Regions from separate parts of the Paenibacillus litoralis genome, predicted to be linked through region 2. Evidence: riboswitches for the same ligand, from Rfam matches in the RefSeq annotation. Region 2 holds a riboswitch; each other region holds the start of a gene.
What was found. A riboswitch is a leader RNA that binds a small molecule or an ion and turns the genes downstream of it on or off. The one in region 2 is predicted to bind cyclic di-AMP.
Positions count from the first base shown of each region.

Region 1: linked by a shared signal. The riboswitch ahead of ACKGJP_RS33825 (hypothetical protein) and the one ahead of ACKGJP_RS07485 (TrkH family potassium uptake protein) in region 2 are both predicted to bind cyclic di-AMP.
Region 3: linked by a shared signal. The riboswitch ahead of ACKGJP_RS24525 (NlpC/P60 family protein) and the one ahead of ACKGJP_RS07485 (TrkH family potassium uptake protein) in region 2 are both predicted to bind cyclic di-AMP.

Region 1 covers NZ_CP176395.1:8,056,625-8,063,198, forward strand. The annotation lists gene kdpB (potassium-transporting ATPase subunit KdpB) at 1-1,218, opposite strand, end outside; gene kdpA (potassium-transporting ATPase subunit KdpA) at 1,293-2,972, opposite strand; gene kdpF (K(+)-transporting ATPase subunit F) at 3,087-3,164, opposite strand; gene ACKGJP_RS33825 (hypothetical protein) at 3,313-3,711, opposite strand; cyclic di-AMP (ydaO/yuaA leader) riboswitch at 3,928-4,099, opposite strand; cyclic di-AMP (ydaO/yuaA leader) riboswitch at 4,209-4,399, opposite strand; gene ACKGJP_RS33830 (KamA family radical SAM protein) at 5,311-6,483, opposite strand.
Region 2 covers NZ_CP176395.1:1,804,114-1,810,687, reverse strand. The annotation lists gene ACKGJP_RS07490 (potassium channel family protein) at 1-424, opposite strand, end outside; gene ACKGJP_RS07485 (TrkH family potassium uptake protein) at 437-1,792, opposite strand; cyclic di-AMP (ydaO/yuaA leader) riboswitch at 1,912-2,082, opposite strand; gene ACKGJP_RS07480 (CPBP family intramembrane glutamic endopeptidase) at 2,449-4,086, shown strand; gene uvrC (excinuclease ABC subunit UvrC) at 4,016-5,935, opposite strand; gene trxA (thioredoxin) at 6,171-6,482, opposite strand.
Region 3 covers NZ_CP176395.1:5,768,458-5,775,031, reverse strand. The annotation lists gene ACKGJP_RS24555 (glucuronate isomerase) at 1-645, opposite strand, end outside; gene ACKGJP_RS24550 (DUF1657 domain-containing protein) at 1,007-1,213, opposite strand; gene ACKGJP_RS24545 (DUF421 domain-containing protein) at 1,435-2,295, shown strand; gene spoVAC (stage V sporulation protein AC) at 2,346-2,822, shown strand; gene spoVAD (stage V sporulation protein AD) at 2,824-3,843, shown strand; gene spoVAE (stage V sporulation protein AE) at 3,846-4,211, shown strand; gene ACKGJP_RS24525 (NlpC/P60 family protein) at 4,301-5,206, opposite strand; cyclic di-AMP (ydaO/yuaA leader) riboswitch at 5,208-5,419, opposite strand; gene ACKGJP_RS24520 (AAA family ATPase) at 5,835-6,574, shown strand, end outside.

The DNA.
Region 1 (6,574 bases), 2.5 Mb from region 2:
GCCGCCTTGGGCGAGCACCCATTTGCGCACCGCGTCGACCGCGCCCTTGCGGACCCTGCGCCCGTCCTTCAGATCGACGCCGCTCATTCGCGTTTCCGCCTTGAATTCGATGAACTCGGCTCCTGCAGCGAGCCCGTCGTCGTAGCTCAAGCTTTGCTTTTTCATCAGCTCCAGCACCGACCGGCCCTCCGGCGTTTCGTCCTTGACCGAGCCGATCGCCGCCCAAGCCGCCAGCACGCTCAGTTCCTCGCCGCCCACGGCTTTGAACTCGCTGGCCATCCGGTTTCCATACGTGATCGTCCCCGTCTTATCCAGGATCATCGTGTTGATATCGCCTGCAGCTTCGACCGCTTTCCCGGACATCGCCAGCACGTTGAATTGCGTCACCCGGTCCATCCCGGCAATCCCGATCGCCGACAGCAAACCGCCGATCGTGGTAGGAATCAAGCACACCAGCAGCGCGATAAGCACAGGCACTTCCAGATCGACTTGCACATAAGAAGCGATCGGTCCGAGCGTCACCACCACGATCAGGAAGATGATCGTCAGACTGATCAGCAGCGTGTTCAGCGCGATTTCGTTCGGCGTCTTCTGCCGTTTGGCGCCTTCGACGAGGGCGATCATCCGGTCGATGAACGATTCGCCCGGATCGCTCGTAATCCGGACCTTGATCCGGTCGCTGACGACGCGCGTTCCTCCGGTAACCGAGCTGAAATCGCCGCCCGCTTCCTTGATCACCGGCGCTGATTCACCGGTTATCGCCGATTCGTCGACCGAAGCGAGCCCCTCGATGACTTCGCCGTCTCCCGGGATCATCTCTCCTTGGGAGACGATGACGATATCGCCTTTGCGCAGCTCGGTGGAGGCAACGACCTTAACGCCGTCTCCGACCGCCTTATTGGCGGAAATCTCCTTTTTCGACTGCTTCAGCGAGTCGGCCTGGGCCTTGCCCCGTCCCTCAGCCAGCGCTTCGGCGAAGTTCGCGAACAACAGGGTAAACAGCAGAATCAAAAAGACGGACAGATTGAAGCCGACATTGCCTTCGGCATCGAAGGCTGACGGGAACAGCGTCATGATCAGCACGATCAGCGTCCCGACTTCCACGACGAACATGACCGGATTTTTCATCATCGCGGCAGGATTCAGCTTCGTAAAGCTATCGATAACGGCCCGCTTGACGATTCCCGGCGTCAGCAGCCTTTTGCGTTTCGTATTCATTACAGTTCACCTCATTATAGATTGGCGGGCTATTCAAAATTAGACGCGGAGCACGCTCACCCGGACGGCTTCGGTTAACGGAGCGTCAGATGTTCGGCGATAGGCCCCAGCACCAGCACAGGCAGGAACGTCAGCGCCCCGATAATGAGGACAGTCCCGATCAGAATGCCCGTGAACAGCTTGTTATCCGTGCGAAACGTCCCGACCGTTTCCGGCACCCATTGCTTCTTGACCATCGAGCCGGCGACTGCCAGCAGGGCGATCATCGAGACGTATCGGCCGAACAGCATCACAAGCCCCGTCGAAATGTTCCAGAACTTCGTATTGTCCGCCAGCCCTTCGAAGCCCGAACCGTTATTGGCGGCTGAAGACGTATATTCGTAGAGCACCTGAGAGATGCCGTGAAAGCCTGAATTCGTAATCGCGCCTTTGCCGAGGTCGGTCATGAAAGCCAGCGCCGTCGGAGCCAAAATAATGAAAGGATGCGCCAGAATGGCGATGGCGATCAGCTTCATTTCGCGCGCCTCGATTTTGCGCCCGAGAAATTCCGGTGTCCGGCCGACCATCAGCCCCGCCAAAAACACGCCGAGTATGGCGTACATCAGCATATTCACAAGCCCGACGCCTTTGCCGCCGAAAACGCAGTTGAGCATCATTTCGGCCATCGGCACAAGCCCTCCGAGCGGGGTCAGCGTGTCGTGCATGTTATTGACCGTGCCGGTCGTCGCCGCCGTCGTTACAGCCGTGAACAGGGCGGATTGGGCGATGCCGAAGCGGACTTCCTTCCCCTCCATGCTGCCCTGAGACGCATCGATACCGAGTGCGTTCAACACCGGATTCCCTTGGCTTTCCGCATAGTACACAAGCGATAGGAACGAGAGGAACAAGAACATCATCGCGGAAAACACGACCCAGCCCTGCTTCTTGTTGCGGGCAAACAGCCCGTACGTGTAAGGAAGAGCGGCAGGCAGCATCCACATCGAGAGCATTTCGATCACGTTGGTTAACGGGCTCGGATTTTCGAACGGATGCGCTGAGTTAGCCCCAAAAAAGCCGCCGCCGTTCGTCCCCAAATGCTTGATCGATTCCAGCGAAGCGACAGGTCCGATCGCGATCGTCTGCGTCTCGCCCTCCAGCGTCGTAACGGTCAAATTCGGCTGCAGCGTTTGCGGCACCTTTAGTGCGACGAGAACTAGCGTAACGACGATCGCCAGCGGGAAGAATACGCGTGTATGGGCTTTAATGAAGTCTTCAAAAAAGTTGCCGACCGTCTTCCCTCTGCTCGTTATCCCGCGGACAAAGGCAATCGCAACGGAAAAGCCCGTAGCCGCCGAGGTGAACATCATCATCGTCATAACGGCCATTTGCGAGAAATACGATACACCTGATTCGCCGCTATAGTGCTGCAGATTCGTATTCGTCATAAAGCTGATGACCGTGTTGAAGATGAGAGACGGCTCCATATTGCCGATCCCGTTCGGATTAAGCGGCAATCCGTTTTGCAGCCGAAGAATGATATAGCTGATCGCGACTAAGACGATATTCGTCAAAATAAAGCTGACCGCGTACGTTTTCCACGACATGCCGCCGCGGTTTTTTAGTCCGACGATCTTGAATATGACATTCTCGAACGGCCCGAAAACCTTGTCCGTGCGATTCGGTTCATTTGAAAATACGTGAAACAAATAGGTGCCCATCGGCTTAACCAGCAGCAGCAGAATGACGATCACCGCCGCTATTTGCAGTACTCCCATTGCGATTCCTCCTCTTTCATTCCCCAAAAAGTGAAGCGAAGCTTCGAAGCTTATTCCGATTACTTCCGAGGAGCCCCGGTTGTTCCCCAAAAAGTGAAGCGATGCTTGACGGCGTTAAAATTTCTCCGGGTTAATTAACGCATAGATAAGATATACAAACAGGAATACCGTAAACACGTACACGAGTATCACCGGCCATCGCCTCCCGTTTCATCGACTACCCGGCCGCACCAGGCGAGAAACCCGTAGAACAACAGGAACGTACCTGCCAACGTCAAAATCATGACCAGATCGAGCATGCTTGCCCCTCCTTCTTCCTTCCAACCGTTTGGCGGCATCGCTACCGCATCAAGAACGACATTTCCTCTTGCCGGCTGTAGATGACATAGTCAGCGCCCAGCCCTTTATAGATGGCCCGCGGATTCGGGCTTTGCGTGATCACGTAAATCGGCTTCGACGTCCAGCTCCGGCAAACCTGAATATACCGGCAGCACAAGGGCAAGCTTTGTTCAAACAAAAAAACTTTGCCGATCGGCCAATCCGGCACTTGCCACGTATCAATCGCATTCGTATCGACCGTGCAGATTCGCTTAACGCCGATTCGCCGCATTCTGGCTTCTTCCGTCTCGTTATTTACCAGCGCCGCATAGGGGATTCCCTTCACTTCCAGCAGCCTGATCAAGCTTTCGCCGGCTTTGTTGGGCGCAGCGACGAGACAATATTCGATTTCCCGTTCCATTCCCGTTCTCCTCTCGTTCATGCAAGAGAGGGCAACCTGTACTCCCAATAACGGTGCTGTCAGTCAAAGCGCATTCCGGGCTGGCAAACCCGCTTCTGCCGAACTCCTGAAAACGTCTTTCACAATTCCGCACAGCAAAAAGAAGCCCGGTTGAAGAGGACTCTTCTCGTGGCTTCTAGCAAGCACGGCGAAATAACCGCACCCGTCACGATTCAGGTTGCCTCTCTCAATACGCTTACGAGGTTAGCTGCCGGATTCGGGCGTGAGAGTCGCCCTACCTCTATCGTTATGGCATTCGCATAACTTATAGAGGATTCACCCCATGCGCCATTAAGGCGCGTCGGTTCCCCCGCTCCCCGGTATTCCGGGGACTCAGCGTCTTTCCTTACGGTATAAGACAATACAAAACCACAGGGATGGAATCCCTGTGGCCGTTTAGGCGATCACAAAGCTTCATCATCCTCTCTCCAAAAGCACGTCTGCGGACTTTCTCCGCTTCGTGTGCCAAACAACGCTTGCGAGGTTAGCTGACGGATTCGGGCGGTGAGAGTCGCCCTACGTCCCGCAGCGCTCCATGGCGCCCTGCGGAACGATTCACCCCGTGCGGCGCATGCCCGGCTCTCACACCGGTTCGCGTGCCGCGATTGGTTCCCCCGTTTTCCTTGCGGAAATTCAGCGAATCAGAATTTGGAAACTGTATAAGTAAATCATGAATCGTATCTTACTCCCTGCTCTACGACCTGTAAAGCAACGCCGATGCCGAAATTCGGCGCGCCGGCCCCGCGCGGGATTGCCCTATCCCCCTCAAACCATAAAATCTCCCATTATCACTGAATATCTCTTATTTCCTACGATTATCGTTATTATCGCGAAAGATGAAGCAAAAGAGCTCCCAGCGCATGAAAAACGAACTTTCGGCCCGATGAAAGCGATACAATGGCGAATAGCCGTCTCACACGTCGTTTTCTCGCGATTGGAATACTTTACAAGCCATATTCGCTGCTGGTATCATTTCATGCTGCTTCGCGCAGATAGGGATACAAGAATAAACGCATTGCGGCGTCTTTAAAGCCAGACGTTACCGAGAAATCGAACAATTAGCGGAGGATATACTCTGAGATTTAAGAAAAACCTTCAGGAAAGTTCACCCTGTCGGTCCTTTTTGTGCGAAGCCTTACGTCTGCGCGTGGGAGAGGGGACGGGTATGGGATTCCAGCCGCTCTTGAAATCGTGTTTCATTGAATTGGTTTTACGGTAATAACACGATTTCAAAGGCGGCCGCTGTCGCTCTTCCACCCCATACCCGTCCCCTCTTCTCACCTTTCCTGCTTTCTGTTACGCCTTGGTTCCCTACCGGTCTTCCAGCCGGTATTCATTGCCATGAACACCGCTGTCCTTGTCCAGACAGAACGTAGATGCGTGATTTGCCGCATTCACTTTCGATTTCATAGCCAAGCGGAACTGCAGTACACTACGTCTTATTCCGAAAAAACCAGTCAAAAGCGCAAAATAAGAGTCCTCCACGTCTTCTAAAATGAGCGTTTTGCCACCACGAAAAAACCGCCTAGCGCATGCGCTAGGCAGTTTCTTTGCAAATCACTATCGCGTGGTTACACGCTTTTGCGGCATATCGGGCAGTTCGTTGACCGAAACGACGCGGTTCGTTTTTTTGACAGGCTTGATCCAGTGCCGCTCGTTGCCCGGCAGGTCATCGAACCAGGACGCATCGTCCGGGCAATCCAGCGTCATAAATTTGCCGTAATGGCCGTCGCGCGACTGGTGATATTTCAAGTAAGCTTTTCCGTTTTCGATCGCTAAAATTTCGATTTTCCCGGATGTGTGGCTCATGGACAGTCGTACCCGCTTACCGAGTCCCGACGTTCTCGCCTTGGCTCCTTCTACGATTCGGTACACTTCGTGCAAAGGAAGGACGAAGTCCCGATTGCCCGCCACCGGACGATTGATGAAAAAATAGTATGGCGTGACGCCCGCCCAGGACAGCCGGTTAAGAAGCTCGCCAAGCACCTCGGGATCGTCGTTGATTCCTTTGAGCACCGGCGTTTGATTAACGACGATCGCGCCCGCTTCATGGAGCGCTTGGAATCCTTTCTGCGCTTCGGGCGTGATCTCGCGGGGATGGTTGATATGCGCCATCACATAAATCCGCTTCTCGGGCGTAGAGTACATCCGGATCGTTTCGAGAAGCTCTTCGTCCTCGTAAATGCGCATCGGGTTAAAGACCGGAATTTTGGAGCCCAAACGGATGATTTTCACATGAGGAATTTCGCGAAGGCGCTCCAAAATCATGCGCAGCTTCGGCGTTGCAAGAATCAGGCTGTCGCCGCCTGTGAGCAGCACGTTGTTGATTTCCGGATTTTCGGCGATATAAGCGAGACCCGGTTCGACGTCGGACATCGCCTCTTTGACGTCGTTGCGGAACAGCCGCTTGCGGAAGCAGTACCGGCAGTAGGAGCCGCATACCTCCGAAACGATCAGCAGGGCGGTCGAACGGTATTTGTGCTGGCAGCCCGGCACGACATAATTGGTGTCCTCGTCCGAGGCGTCCCAGCGCCCGTATTCCTCGAGCTCGCCTTCGTTCGGGATGACAAGCTTGCGGATCGGATCGTTCGGGTCGTTCCAGTCGATCAGATTCAAGTAGTAATCGTTGACGCGAAACACAAACTTTTCGGTAATTTGCTTGAGCCGGGCCCGTTCCTTCTCGGGTATCGATGTGATTTTCTCGATATCGGTAATGTACTTTGGTTGTGGCATGGCATATTCCTCCTTAGGTTGTGTTGCATGTTTATATGTGATCCCCGGGACTGGCGGCGGCATGTTGCAAGCCTGAAGCTGCAGGAGCTTC
Region 2 (6,574 bases):
TATAGTCCAGCAAATTCGGCGAAACGAGCTGATGCGCCACCCGAATGCCCATATCGCGCTCGGGATAGATGATACGGTCGACGCCAATCTTGTTCAGGACTTTGCCGTGCAGCTCCGAGAGCGCCTTCGCCACAACTTTTTTGACCCCGAGATCCTTGAGCAAAATGGCTGCCATGATGCTCGCCTGTATGTCGTCGCCGATCGCCACGACCGCGCAATCGAAGTTGCGGATGCCGAGCGATTTCAGCACTTCCTCGTCCGTCGCATCGGCCACGACCGTATGCGTCAGAACATTGCTCATCTCGTCGACGATTTCCTCGTCCTGATCGATTCCGAGCACCTCAAAGCCCAATTCGATTAATTCTTTGGCCAAGCTGGAGCCGAACCGGCCTAAACCGATGACAGCGTATTGACTTCCTTTCATTTCCCCTGCTCCTTATCCGATCGTTATTTTGCCTTCCGGGTACCGGTACAACTCTTTTTCTGGTTTCGGCCCCAAGGCGTAAGCTAGCGTCAACGGCCCCAATCGGCCGATAAACATCATGAGGGCGATCATGATTTTGCCGACAATAGTCAGCTGCGTAGTCAGTCCCATCGTCAATCCGACCGTTCCGAAAGCCGAGGTGACCTCGAACAAAATCATCAAGAAATGGTGATCCTCCGTCGTCGACAGCACCATCGCCACGAAGATGACGAGGAAGAGCGCGATAAGCGTCAGCGTAATCGCCTTGAAGATACGATCCTTCGCCAAGCGGTTGCGGAACAGGACGATATCTTCCTTGCCGCGAATCATGGCGATCATCGCTCCGATCAGAATCGTGAACGTCGTCGTCTTGATCCCGCCGCCCGTCGACCCCGGCGAAGCGCCGATAAACATCAGGATGATCATGAAAAATTGCGACGCCTGGCGCATGGCTCCAATGTCGATCGTGTTCGCCCCCGCCGTTCGAGGCGTAACCGACTGGAACATCGAGCCCCAGAACTTACCCCAGCCGCTCAGAGGCTGAAGCGTAAGCGGATTGGAGTTCTCAAACAGGAAGATGACGATTGCGCCAATGACGATTAGCAGGCTCGTTGTCGTCAATACCACCTTCGAATGCAGCGTAAGCTTCCGCGTACGCTTCAAATCGAGTACGTCGGAGATGACGATAAAGCCGAGGCCGCCGAGAATGATCAGCAGCATGGACACGATATTCACGATCGGGTCGTCTACGTAGGTCGTCAAGCTAGTAAACTTCGTCCCCGTATGGCCCCCGAACAAGTCGAAGCCGGCGTTGTTGAAGAACGAGATCGCATGCCAGACCCCGAAATACAAGGCTTTTCCGGGCGGCATGTCGCCGGACCAACGAATCGCGAAAAACACGGCTGCAATGCCCTCTATGGTAAGCGCGTACCGGATAACCTTGCGGATCAGCCGGACGATCCCCTCCATACTCCCTTGATTAAGCGCCTCCTGCAAAATGAGCCGTTCTTTCAGCGAAATCCGCTTTTTCAGCATGAAGGCGAACAGCGTGGCCATCGTCATGAAGCCGAGACCGCCTATTTGAATCAGAGTAATGATGACGATCTGCCCGAAAATGGTGTAATCGCTCCCGGTATCCACGACGACCAGACCGGTTACGCATGTTGCGGAGGTTGCCGTGAACAAAGCGTCGATAAACGGCAGCGAAACGCCGCTTGTCGATGCAAAGGGCAGCGTCAAGAGAAACGCGCCGATCAGTATAATTGCGGCGAAACCGAGCACCAATATTTGCGGGGGCGTTAGCTGAAGCGGGCGAAACGTTTTTTTCATGCCCTACCGTCCTTTCTTTCTCCTCCGCAATAATCTTGTTCTGCTTCGGACAATCCGCCATATGATTTTTAAACAACAAAAAAAGGCATCGGAAAACCAATGCCCTTTGACGGTTAATGGTATCCTGTTGCGAAGCCTACGAGGTTAGCTGTCGGATTCGGGTGCAGCAGTCACCCTATTCGCCATGAAGGCGAAATTCACCCCAAGCCCGATACGCGGCAATAATTCGCATCCGGCTCCTTCTTACATGGTTCCCCCGTTTTCGTTCAGAAATTCGGCTTGTTACGCTATTCAATTCAACGACTCCGATTATATCCTGCTTTCCGTATATGTACAAAGGCGGATTTGGAGGAAAACGGAGGATTTCTTTGAAAATTGATCGTCTTTTTTCATGAAGGAGTAGTGCGCGCTTGCGTTTTCATCCATTTTCCGTCGTTTGCTCTATTTATGTCCATCTCTACGCACCGGAAGCCGTATCGCAGCAGGACGCTTACGCTGGAAATGACTTACACGATATGGTACCTTGGATACAACCCAACTTGAAGCATCGCGTTCGAAGCCGTCTTGCTTAAGCAGGACGACCCTTCTTTCCCGTTTTTTCCATATCCACCGACAGCAAGCCTTACGCATTTAGCCGTCTTTAAGGAGCGTGAACCATGGTACCTCATAAATTGAACCGCCGCCTTCTTCTGCTCGCCGCGATCGGCATCGTGCTCTACGTATCGATCATGGCCTACAACATGCTTGCCAGCCCTTCATCCGTCGAGGAGGATTATTCGCTCCATGCCGTTACGAAAACCGCTGCGGCCGATGCCGCGTCGCAGTTCGTCCGGACGAAGTTTCCCGGGATAACGCCGAACGGGACGACCGTCGTCTACCAGTCCGATCAGGAGCTCAGCGGCTATTTGCAAAAATCGGGGCTCTATGACGAGTACGAGAGTAAATACGATCAGCGCTTTCCGCTCGACTTTTGGCAGGTTCAGGTGAAAACGCGAACGTCCGGCACGACTTACACGGTGTTTGTCGGAATGGACACGCCTGAGATCGCCGGCTGGCAGAAGACGACGTCGGGGCGCAAAGCTCCGCCTGCGACAGACGGTGCCAAGATCGCAGCGGCGGCCGTTATCGAAATGGGCTACAAAGCCGAGGAATTCGTTTATAATCCGGATAATAAAACAGGACGAGGCGAAGAGCCGGATTCGACGTTTTATACGTTCGAAAGCACCGGGAAGACTATCGGCGAATCGAAGCTTCTGCTGCAAGTCAAGGTTCAAAACGGCGAAACGGTCTCATTCAAGCCGGCCTTTTCGGTTCCGTCGGACTATATGAGCTGGCTGGATAAGCAGAAAAAAAGCGCCAGCTGGATGACCCTGGCGCATGTCGCTTTTACGATTATTATGGGCATTGTCGCCCTTGTTTACATGATCATGTACGCCCGGCATATTTCGTTCACCCGCGGCATCGTCATGACGCTCGTGTATACGGCCTGCTATGTCGTTCAAACGTTTAATATGATTCCCGCCCTGCAGACCGAGTCTGCCGAACAGGATTCCATGATGCTGGTTATCCTGCTTGTCGTATCGCTGCTCTTCGTGCTGCTGTCGGCCGCTTCCCTGTACATGTCGCTGCTGGCGGGAGACGCCCTCTGGCGGCACCGCGACCGTCATCTTTGGCCGCGCTGGCGCGAACCGGATTTCGGTCAGCATATTTTGTACGCGATGGGCCGCGGTTACTTGATCTGCTTGTTCATTATGGGCGTTCAGCAGGTGGTTTTCTTCGCAGCCGAGAAAGGCTTTCACGCATTCGGCGTGAACGATCCGATGCAATCTCCGCTCAATATGCTGTGGCCGGGATTGTTTCCGACACTGGCCTGGCTTGCCGGCATTTCCGAGGAAATCTTGTTCCGCTTGTTCGGCATTATCATTTTCAAAAAGCTGCTGCGCAACACGTTCCTGGCCGTTCTCATTCCGAACGTATTTTGGGCGCTGGGGCATACCGGCTATACGATCTACCCGAGCTACACAAGATTGATCGAAGTGACCTTGCTTGGCTTTATTTTCGGCTATGTTTTCTTGAAATACGGACTTTATACGGCTATTTATGCGCATGTGGCGATGGACAGCATCCTGATGGCCTTCTCGTACATCGCGAGCGAAAATACGGCGGCCTCCGTGTTTGTCGGCTTATTCTACGCCGCGCTGCCGGCCATTGTCGGATACGCGATTATGCTTCTTCATGCCCGTCTGAAGCCGAAACGGCCTCGGCCTGAGATTCTTCCCCCCGCAGCGACGTAAGGATCGTTTGCGCCAGCTTTTCCCCTATACCGAGAGGCTTGAAATCTCCGATTTCGGCCTCTTTTATTTTTTTGAGCGAGCCGAAATGCTTCATCAGCTGCTTGCGGCGCTTCTCGCCGATGCCCGGAATATCGTCCAGCTTGGATTGGACCATGCTTTTGGCCCGCGTTTCCCGGTGGAAGGTGATCGCAAAGCGGTGAACCTCCTCCTGGATGCGCTGCAGCAAGTAAAACTCCTGGCTGTCGCGAGGCAGGTGAACCGGCTCCGGCGGGTCTCCGATCATGAGCTGGGCCGTCTTGTGCTTAGCGTCTTTGACCAGTCCGCCTACGGGAATATAAAGTCCAAGCTCGTTCTCGAGCACGTCGATCGCCGCCGACATTTGGCCGCGGCCGCCGTCGACGATGACCAGATCGGGCATCGGCAGGTTTTCTTTCAGTACGCGCTCATAGCGGCGCCGCACGACTTCCCGCATCGTTTCGTAATCGTCCGGACCCTCTACGGTACGGATTTTGTATTTGCGGTATTCCTTGCGGTCCGGCTTGCCGTCGACAAAGACGACCATGGCGGAAACCGGATTCGTCCCCTGAATGTTCGAGTTATCGAACGCTTCGATTCGCCGAATCGTTCCGAGCCCGATCGATTCGCCCAAATTTTCGACTGCCTTGACCGTTCGGGACTCGTCGCGTTCGATCAGACGGAACTTCTCTTCCAGCGCCACTCGCGCGTTATCGGTGGCCATGCCCACCATCTGCTTCTTCAGCCCGCGCTGCGGCGTCAGCACCTTGACGTGAAGCCAAGAAGCGAGAGCGGCGCGCACGTCGTCGGCATTCCTCTCGGCCTCGTCCGACAGCGGGGTCGTCTCCTCCGATGCCGGGGAGGCGGATTCAGCCGATAGCAGAGTCGTTTCCTCCGATGCTGGTGAGGCGGATTCAGCCGACAGCGAAGCCGGTTCCTCCGATGCCGCCTTCTCTTCCGGAACCGGCGAAGGGATGACAAGCTCCTTCGGCAAAGCCGGATTTTCGCTGTAGTACTGCGTAACGAACGAAATGAAATCCTCGTAAGCCTCGCCATAGTAGGGGAACAGCGTCGCGCGCCTCTCGATCATTTTGCCTTGGCGCATGTACAGGATTTGCACGCACATCCAGCCCTTGTCGACGGCGTAGCCAAAAACGTCGCGGTCGACGACGTCCGAGGTCGTAATGTTCTGCTTCTGCATTACGGCGTCGATGTGGACGATCTGATCGCGCAGCTCTTTCGCCCGCTCAAAGTTGAGTTCCTCCGCGGCGTCAAGCATTTTACGCTCCAGCTCCTGCTTGATCTGATCATGCCCTCCGTTTAGGAAGCGGCTTATTTCCTGCACCATCTGCTCGTAAGACTCGGCAGCCACCTCGAATTCGCAGGGCGCCACGCACTGGCCGAGGTGATAGTACAGACAGACGCGGTCCGGGAGCGTCTTGCATTTGCGAAGCGGGTACAGCCGGTCAAGCAGCTTCTTGGTCTGCTGCGCCGAGAAGGCATTCGGATACGGACCGAAATATTTGCCCTTATCCTTGTATACCTTGCGCGTCACCTCCAGCCGCGGATGCCGCTCGTTCGTAATTTTGATATATGGAAACGATTTGTCATCCTTAAGCAGTACGTTGTACCGGGGATGATACTGCTTGATTAAGTTGCACTCTAGGATGAGCGCCTCAACGTTATTAGCGGTTACGATATATTCGAAATCGCGGATTTCCCCAACCAATCGCTGCGTCTTCGCACCGTGGCTCCCGGTGAAATACGAGCGGACGCGATTTTTGAGCACCTTCGCTTTGCCGACGTAAATGATCGTCCCTTCGGCGTTTTTCATCAAATAACAGCCCGGCTTCTCCGGGAGCAGAGCCAGCTTCTGGCGAATTATATCCTGAACATGTTGCTCTCCCACGAGCGATCACGCTTCCTTTGCCATGAACTAATAATGAGCGGAAAACAAAGAAAAAGCCCTTTCCTGCCGTCACCCGCGAGGGGCGCTGCAACTTGCTTCCTAGCAAGTTACAGTATAGCAGAAAAAGAGCTTTTCGCACATGTGTTCGCTTTGCTGCAAATTATTGGTGGCGCGCTACGAAGTTTTTCAGATCGTCCTTCGATTTAAAGCCGACCACTTTGTCGACGGGTTGTCCGTCTTTAAACAGAATCAGCGTCGGAATGCTCATAACGCCGAAACGTCCGGCCGACTCTTGGTTGTCGTCGACGTTCACCTTCGCGATTTTGATTTCTACTTCTTTATCCAGCTCTTCCAGTACCGGTGCCAGCATTTTGCACGGACCGCACCATGGAGCCCAAAAATCAACCAACACCGTACCGGTGCTTTCGACTTCGCCTTTAAAGGATTGATCGGTTACGCTAACTATAGCCATGGTTCTTCCTCCATTCGTATCAATCAGTCATCTTCCTTATGATACAATAGCAGCTATCAACATGTAAAGTATACCCCGCCAATGTATATTTC
Region 3 (6,574 bases), 4.0 Mb from region 2:
GGAAATCCACGTCTTCAGGAAACGGCGGACTTCGTCGATCGTCCGGCCCGACAAATCGGCCTGTACATCGTATCCTTGCTCCTTTAAGCGAGGCCAGGTAGTGTCCCACGCGTTAAGGAGAGGGTCGATGCGCAGCGCGGCCAGAAAACGCGAATCGGAGCGGCCTTGACGGGCTTCCCATGCGGGCAGCTCGGAAGCGTCGAACGGATCGTTCGTCATGACGACGGTTTTGACCTTGGCCAGCTCGAGCACCCGGTCGATATAATCGCCTGCGCTGACGCTGCGGAAATAATCGCGGTAGCTTTCCAAATTACGGTCGGACAGGTCGAAGCCGAGGCGGTTTAGGACGGTGACCACTCCGCGGCATGCTTCGCTATAAGGCGAGTGCTCGATAAAAAGCGTTTGCCAGATGAGGTTCGCTTGTTCTTCCTTGGTCATGCTCCAAAATTGTTCGTAAGCCATATTCGGATGATAGCGGAACGTTTCGGCAATTAAATAATGATACGTGAGCAGCTCGTCGATTCCCCACAGAAGGAGGTCGCCGAACGATTCGGCAAACAAGTGCGTATGAATATCGGTGACGGGCGTATCCCGCACCGTTTCCTCGACAAAAGCGTGCAGTGCGTGCTTCGATTGAATTGCCATGCTATAGAAAATCCCCTCTCTTATGCAATTGTTAACGTGAACAATGGTATTATATCATTTTTGCTTCGTTAGGCATATACCCAACCGAACCGATTGCCCGTGACATACGCTGATAAAAAGGGATAAACGCCCGGAGCCTGGCGGTTGCCGTAACGGAATGAAGGGCGGCTTTGAAACTTGTTCCAAATAAGTCGTAAAAGGAGACATTGCGATGGGCGCTGTTGCCGGATTCGTTCTTCTCGTGCTGGTGCTTTTCATACTGCTCGTATTTTTATTGCTAAGTCTGGCCGATCTGCTGAAATGACAAAAAAGCCTGGATGCATCCGAATGCATCAGGCCTTTTTTGTTGCTTGGAGTAAGCCTAGAAGCCTTTATATTGCGGCTCTTCCTGCTCCAGCTGCTGAACGCGAGAATTGACTTGATCGCAGATCTGCTGCGTCGATTGCGCCGCTTGCTCGAACATCGTCTTCGCTTCCTGGTTCTGCGTGTTCAGAGCGAACGATTCCAAGCTCGCTTGAGCGCTTTTTAATGACGCCAAGCACGTTTTTACTTGAGATGCTACTGTCATTGCTTTTCAACTCCTTTCCTTTTCCCGAAAACTAATATAACCATTTCCCCGGTATCTCATGTATGTCCGGTTTGCCTCGCCATGAGAAATTGGACGGATTTGCCGTCAGCGTTTCTTTTTGGCAATGGCTCATAAGTGTGGGGCGTTTGGCGAATAATTTACATCGACGGTCATTTACAACAAGGCTCTTTTGAAAATGTGCATAAGAAAGGGGAATTCAAGTGCCACCCTGGATGATTATCGCGATACGTTCGCTCGGAGCCGTTGCCATCCTGTTTGCGATGACCCGTATTTTAGGGAAAAAGCAAATATCCCAGCTCACGTTTTTCGAATACATAACGGGCATTGCGCTCGGAGAATTGGCCGGTTTTCTGTCGACGGACATGGAAGCCCACTACATGCACGGTATCGTGGCAATCCTGGTCTGGTTCGCGGTTCCGTTCTTTCTTGAATACCTTACGCTCAAAAGCAAACGGCTTCGGGAATGGTTCGAGGGGAAGGGAACGGTGATGATCAAGGACGGCAAAATACTGGAGGACAATTTGAAAAAAGAGCGGTTTACCGGGGACGAACTGCTGGAATCGCTGCGTACGAAAAACGTCTTTCGGGTCGCCGATGTCGAATTCGCGATGCTGGAGCCGAGCGGAGACTTAAGCGTTCTGCTCAAAAAGGAGCAGCAGCCTTTGACGCCGGCCTCCTTGGGCATTACCCAATCGCCGGAGCAGGAACCGCAAACGGTCATTATCGATGGCAATATTATGGACGAGGGGCTTGCGACAAGCGGCTTCAGCCGCGGATGGCTCAGCACCGAGCTGGAGAAAATAGGGGTAGCCGCGGACAATGTGTTTATCGCCCAGGTTGATGCGCACGGACAGCTGTATGTGGATTTGTTCGACGATCAAATCAACGTGCCGGCTCCCCAGGCCAGGGCGCTCTTGCTGTCGGCGCTCAAAAAGTGCGAAGCCGATCTGGAATTGTTCGGCATGTCTACGCACAACGAATCTGCGAAAGCGATGTATGATGACTGTGCCGCTCGCCTGACACGGGAAATTGCCAATGTAACGCCCCTGTTGAAGCGGTAATTAGCGGCTCCGGCCGCGCGCCGTCCAAATACGAATGGAGGAAACCCGATATGGCCAACAACAAGACGAAGAACATGACGCCGACGCAGCAAGAATACCAGGAGCTAGCCAAGCAAAAGGAACCGCCAAGGCCCGTCGGCAAAAACTGTATGCGGGCCTTCCTCGTCGGGGGCTTCATTTGCTTGATCGGACAAGGACTGATGGAGATGTTCAAGGCGTGGTTCGATTTCAACGACAAAACCGCGGGCAACCCTACGGTTGCCGTGCTTATTCTGATATCCGTCATCCTGACTACCTTCGGCATTTACGACAAAATCGCGCAATGGGCGGGAGCGGGCTCGTCCGTTCCGGTTACGGGCTTCGCCAACTCGCTCTGCTCCGCCGCGCTTGAGCATAAGAGCGAAGGGCTTGTGCTCGGCGTGGGGGGAAATATGTTCAAGCTGGCGGGCTCCGTTATCGTATATGGGGTCGTGTCCGCGTTTGTGATCGGTATTTTGCACCTTATTTTCGGGACGGGGGGCCAGTAATATGCTGCAGGGACATCAAAGCTGGCGCTTCAAAAACCGGCCGGTCATCTTGTCGGCTGCCACTGTCGTAGGTCCGGACGAGGGGGAGGGGCCCCTTGCCAACGACTTCGATATCGTACACGGAGACTTGACGCTGGAGCAGAAAACATGGGAAAAGGCCGAAAAAATGCTGATGGAAGAGGCGGCCCAGCTGGCGATCAAGAAATCGGGCATTACGAAAGAGCAGGTGCAGTTCTACGTCGGCGGCGATTTGCTGAATCAAATCATCAGCAGCAGCTTTGCGGCGCGGACGCTCTCGATTCCGTATCTCGGGGTCTTTGGGGCTTGCTCGACCTCCATGGAAAGTTTGGCCATCGCTTCCATGATCGTCGATTCCGGCTCAGCCAAGTATGCCATGGCCGGCACGTGCAGCCATAACTGTACCGTGGAAAAGCAGTTTCGGTACCCGACCGAATACGGCTCGCAGAAGCCTCCGACCGCTCAGTATACGGTGACGGGGGCGGGAGCTGCTATCGTCGCCCCAAAAGGAGACGGACCGGTTGTCACGCGGGCCACGATCGGGAGGGTAATCGACATGGGGATTAAGGACCCGTTCAACATGGGGGCTGCCATGGCGCCTGCCGCTGTCGATACGATTCAAGCCCATTTCCGCGATTTCGGCACGAAACCGAGCGAATACGATCTGATCGTAACCGGCGATTTGGCCACGGTCGGTTACAACATAGCGAACGAGCTGTTCGACAAGCACGGCTTTCCGATTCATCAAACGACCTACAAGGATTGCGGCTTGATGGTATATGACGTGAACTCGCAGGGCGTCCAGTCGGGAGGCAGCGGCTGCGGATGCTCCGCCGTCGTCACCTACGGGCATCTGCTGAAGAAGCTGGCTTCGGGCGAGCTGAATAAAATATTGGTCGTTGCGACCGGCGCTCTGCTCTCCCCGCTCTCATTCCAGCAGGGAGAAAGCATCCCATGCATCGCGCACGCGGTTGCCATCGAGAATAAGGAGGCGACGGCATGATCATGCAATTTTTTTGGGCGTTCGTGATCGGCGGCGCGATATGCGTATTCGGACAGCTGCTCATGGATATCGGCAAACTGACGCCGGCCCATACGATGAGCACGCTTGTCGTGATCGGGGCTATCGTCGACGGCATCCAGATCGGCGGGAAAAGCTTATACGACCGGTTTATTGAATTCGCCGGAGCGGGCGCGACGGTGCCGATTACGAGCTTCGGCAACTCGCTCGTTCACGGCGCCTTGATGGAGCTGCGGCTCCACGGCTGGATCGGGGTCGTATCCGGCATGTTCGAAGTAACGAGCGCCGGCATTTCCTCGGCGATCATCTTTTCGTTCCTGGCGGCGCTGTTCTTTAGGCCGAAGGGCTGAGGCATACCTGTAAACAATGCTAGAATGAAACGACAAAACGGCATCTTCCGTCACTTGGGACGGAGGATGCCGTTTGACTTTTTAAGCGGCTAAAGCACGTGCTTGGCGCCGACATAGTACTTCTGGCTCCAGCTGCTGTAGAGGCTGGTAACCGTTACGCCGCGCGTTTTGCCGGACGAGGCGTTAATATACTGGCCGTTCCCCATATACAAACCTACATGAAAAACCCTGCCGCGGTCGGCAAAGAAGACGAGGTCGCCCGGCTGAGGATCGGATACGCCGTATCCCGCCGAAGCGTACATATCCGCCGATGTGCGGGGCAAGTCGACGTTGAATTTGTCAAATACGTATTGTACGAAGCCCGAGCAATCGAAGCCGTTCGGCGTCGAGCCGCCCGTGACGTAAGGCGTACCCATGTACTGTTCCGCGACGTCGATCAGATCTGCCGCAGGATCCGGCTTTGGTTTATACCAGGCAGGCGAGTGGAACTTGCCGTCCGCTCCCAAAATGGCGATCCAATTGTCGTTGTCCCATTGCATGATGCTGCCGAACGTATCGGCGATCCACCGTACGGGAACGTATATCGCCCCGTTCACGAATTGCGGTACGTGTTCGAACGTGCGAGGCTTCCCGTCGATCGTCGCGTTCGCATCATTGGTCGTGATAACGGCCGTATGTGCGCCGCCGCCGATCGTAACCTGGATGTCCGCGTTCTTTTGACTCCACTCCAGCTTGTAGCCCATTGCTTCCATGACGGTGCGGAGCGGCACTTGCAGCACGCCGGATTCGTCGATAAAAGGCTGAGACTCGGGAAACGAAACCAAAGCGTCGTTAACCTGTACCTTGGCGCTAGTGTCGACTGCGGCGGCTTGCGCTTGGCCGCCGGCAAATAGGACCGCTGTAAGGATACCGCATGTAAGCGCTACCGTTTTCCAGCCTCCATGTTGACGTACGATCGGCGCTGCGTTTCTGATTTTCTTTTTCCAAAAATTCAAAGCCTTTCCTCCTAGTTGTCTCCGAGGTTAGTTGTCGGGTTCGGGAAGAGGTATTCCCTAGAAGGCGGGTCGGCCGCCACCATTCACCCCTATGAGCATGCCCGAAACAGCCGGCTTCCGCGGTTTGCCGAAAAGCAGCCTTCGTTGATGCGTCCTTGTGGATCGTCCCCCGTACCGACGCTTTTGCTGCGCCGGATTCGACCTTTTTTTGTGTTGAACTTCCTCCGTAAAGGATTTCACGCTTGTAAAGCGTAAGCTTCTTCCTTATGTAAGGATCATGATCAATTGAAAGACTATCACAAATGACTTCAACCGCGCAATATGTTGGAGCCGCACAATTAATGGAAACGGATCGGTGGGATTTCCAAACGCCGAAATTTCAGCGCTGCAATATTCAGAAATGTACGAATTTACAAAATTTTTTATCGAGATTGCACGTATACTTCCAATTTGAAATTTTGTAGAATGAAGAAGAGTCTAGAAAAAGCGAGTGCATTTACTTGTTTTTGGGAATTTTTATTGATCCTTTATAGATTTCCCAGCTGTTTAGAAAACATTTTTTGGTGCTTTCCGTAACCGTTTTCGGACGGGAAGTTTACCGATAGCCCGGTTGGAGGAGGAGCAGAAGATGGACGCCATTTGGAAAGAGCAGACTCAGGTTATTAAACAGCTGAATGCGAACTTGGAAGCTTGTATTTTAGGGAAAAGCAAAGAAATCGAATTGCTGCTCACGGCTTTTCTCGCCGGAGGCCATGTTCTGCTGGAGGATGTTCCCGGCACCGGCAAGACGGTGCTGATTAAAGCGCTTGCGAAATCGATCGACGGCCAATTCCGCCGTATTCAGTGCAACCCGGATTTGCTCCCTACGGATATTACCGGCGTTTCCATTTATCATCCCAAAAATGAAACGTTTATGTTCCGGCCGGGTCCGATCATAACGAATATATTGCTTATCGATGAAATCAATAGAGCGACGACCAAGACGCAATCGGCTCTGCTTGAAGCGATGGAAGAGGGACATGTCACGGTAGACGGCGAATGTTACGTGCTGCCGGCGCCGTTCCTTCTGCTCGCCACGCAGAACCCGATCGACTTCGAAGGCACTTACGTGCTTCCGGAAGCTCAGCTGGACCGGTTTATGATGAAATTCAGCCTCGGCTACCCGGACGAACAAACGGAAAACCGGATGATCATCGAGCAGAGCAAAAGCCACCCGCTCGATTCGCTCACGCCGGTCATGACCGCGCACGAGGTGACGCTTCTGCAGGCAAAAGCGCGCGAGATTCATATGGATGAAGCGGTAGGGCAGTATGCCGTAGCGCTGGCCCGGACGACAAGGGAGCACCCGTCCGTTTTTCTCGGGGCGAG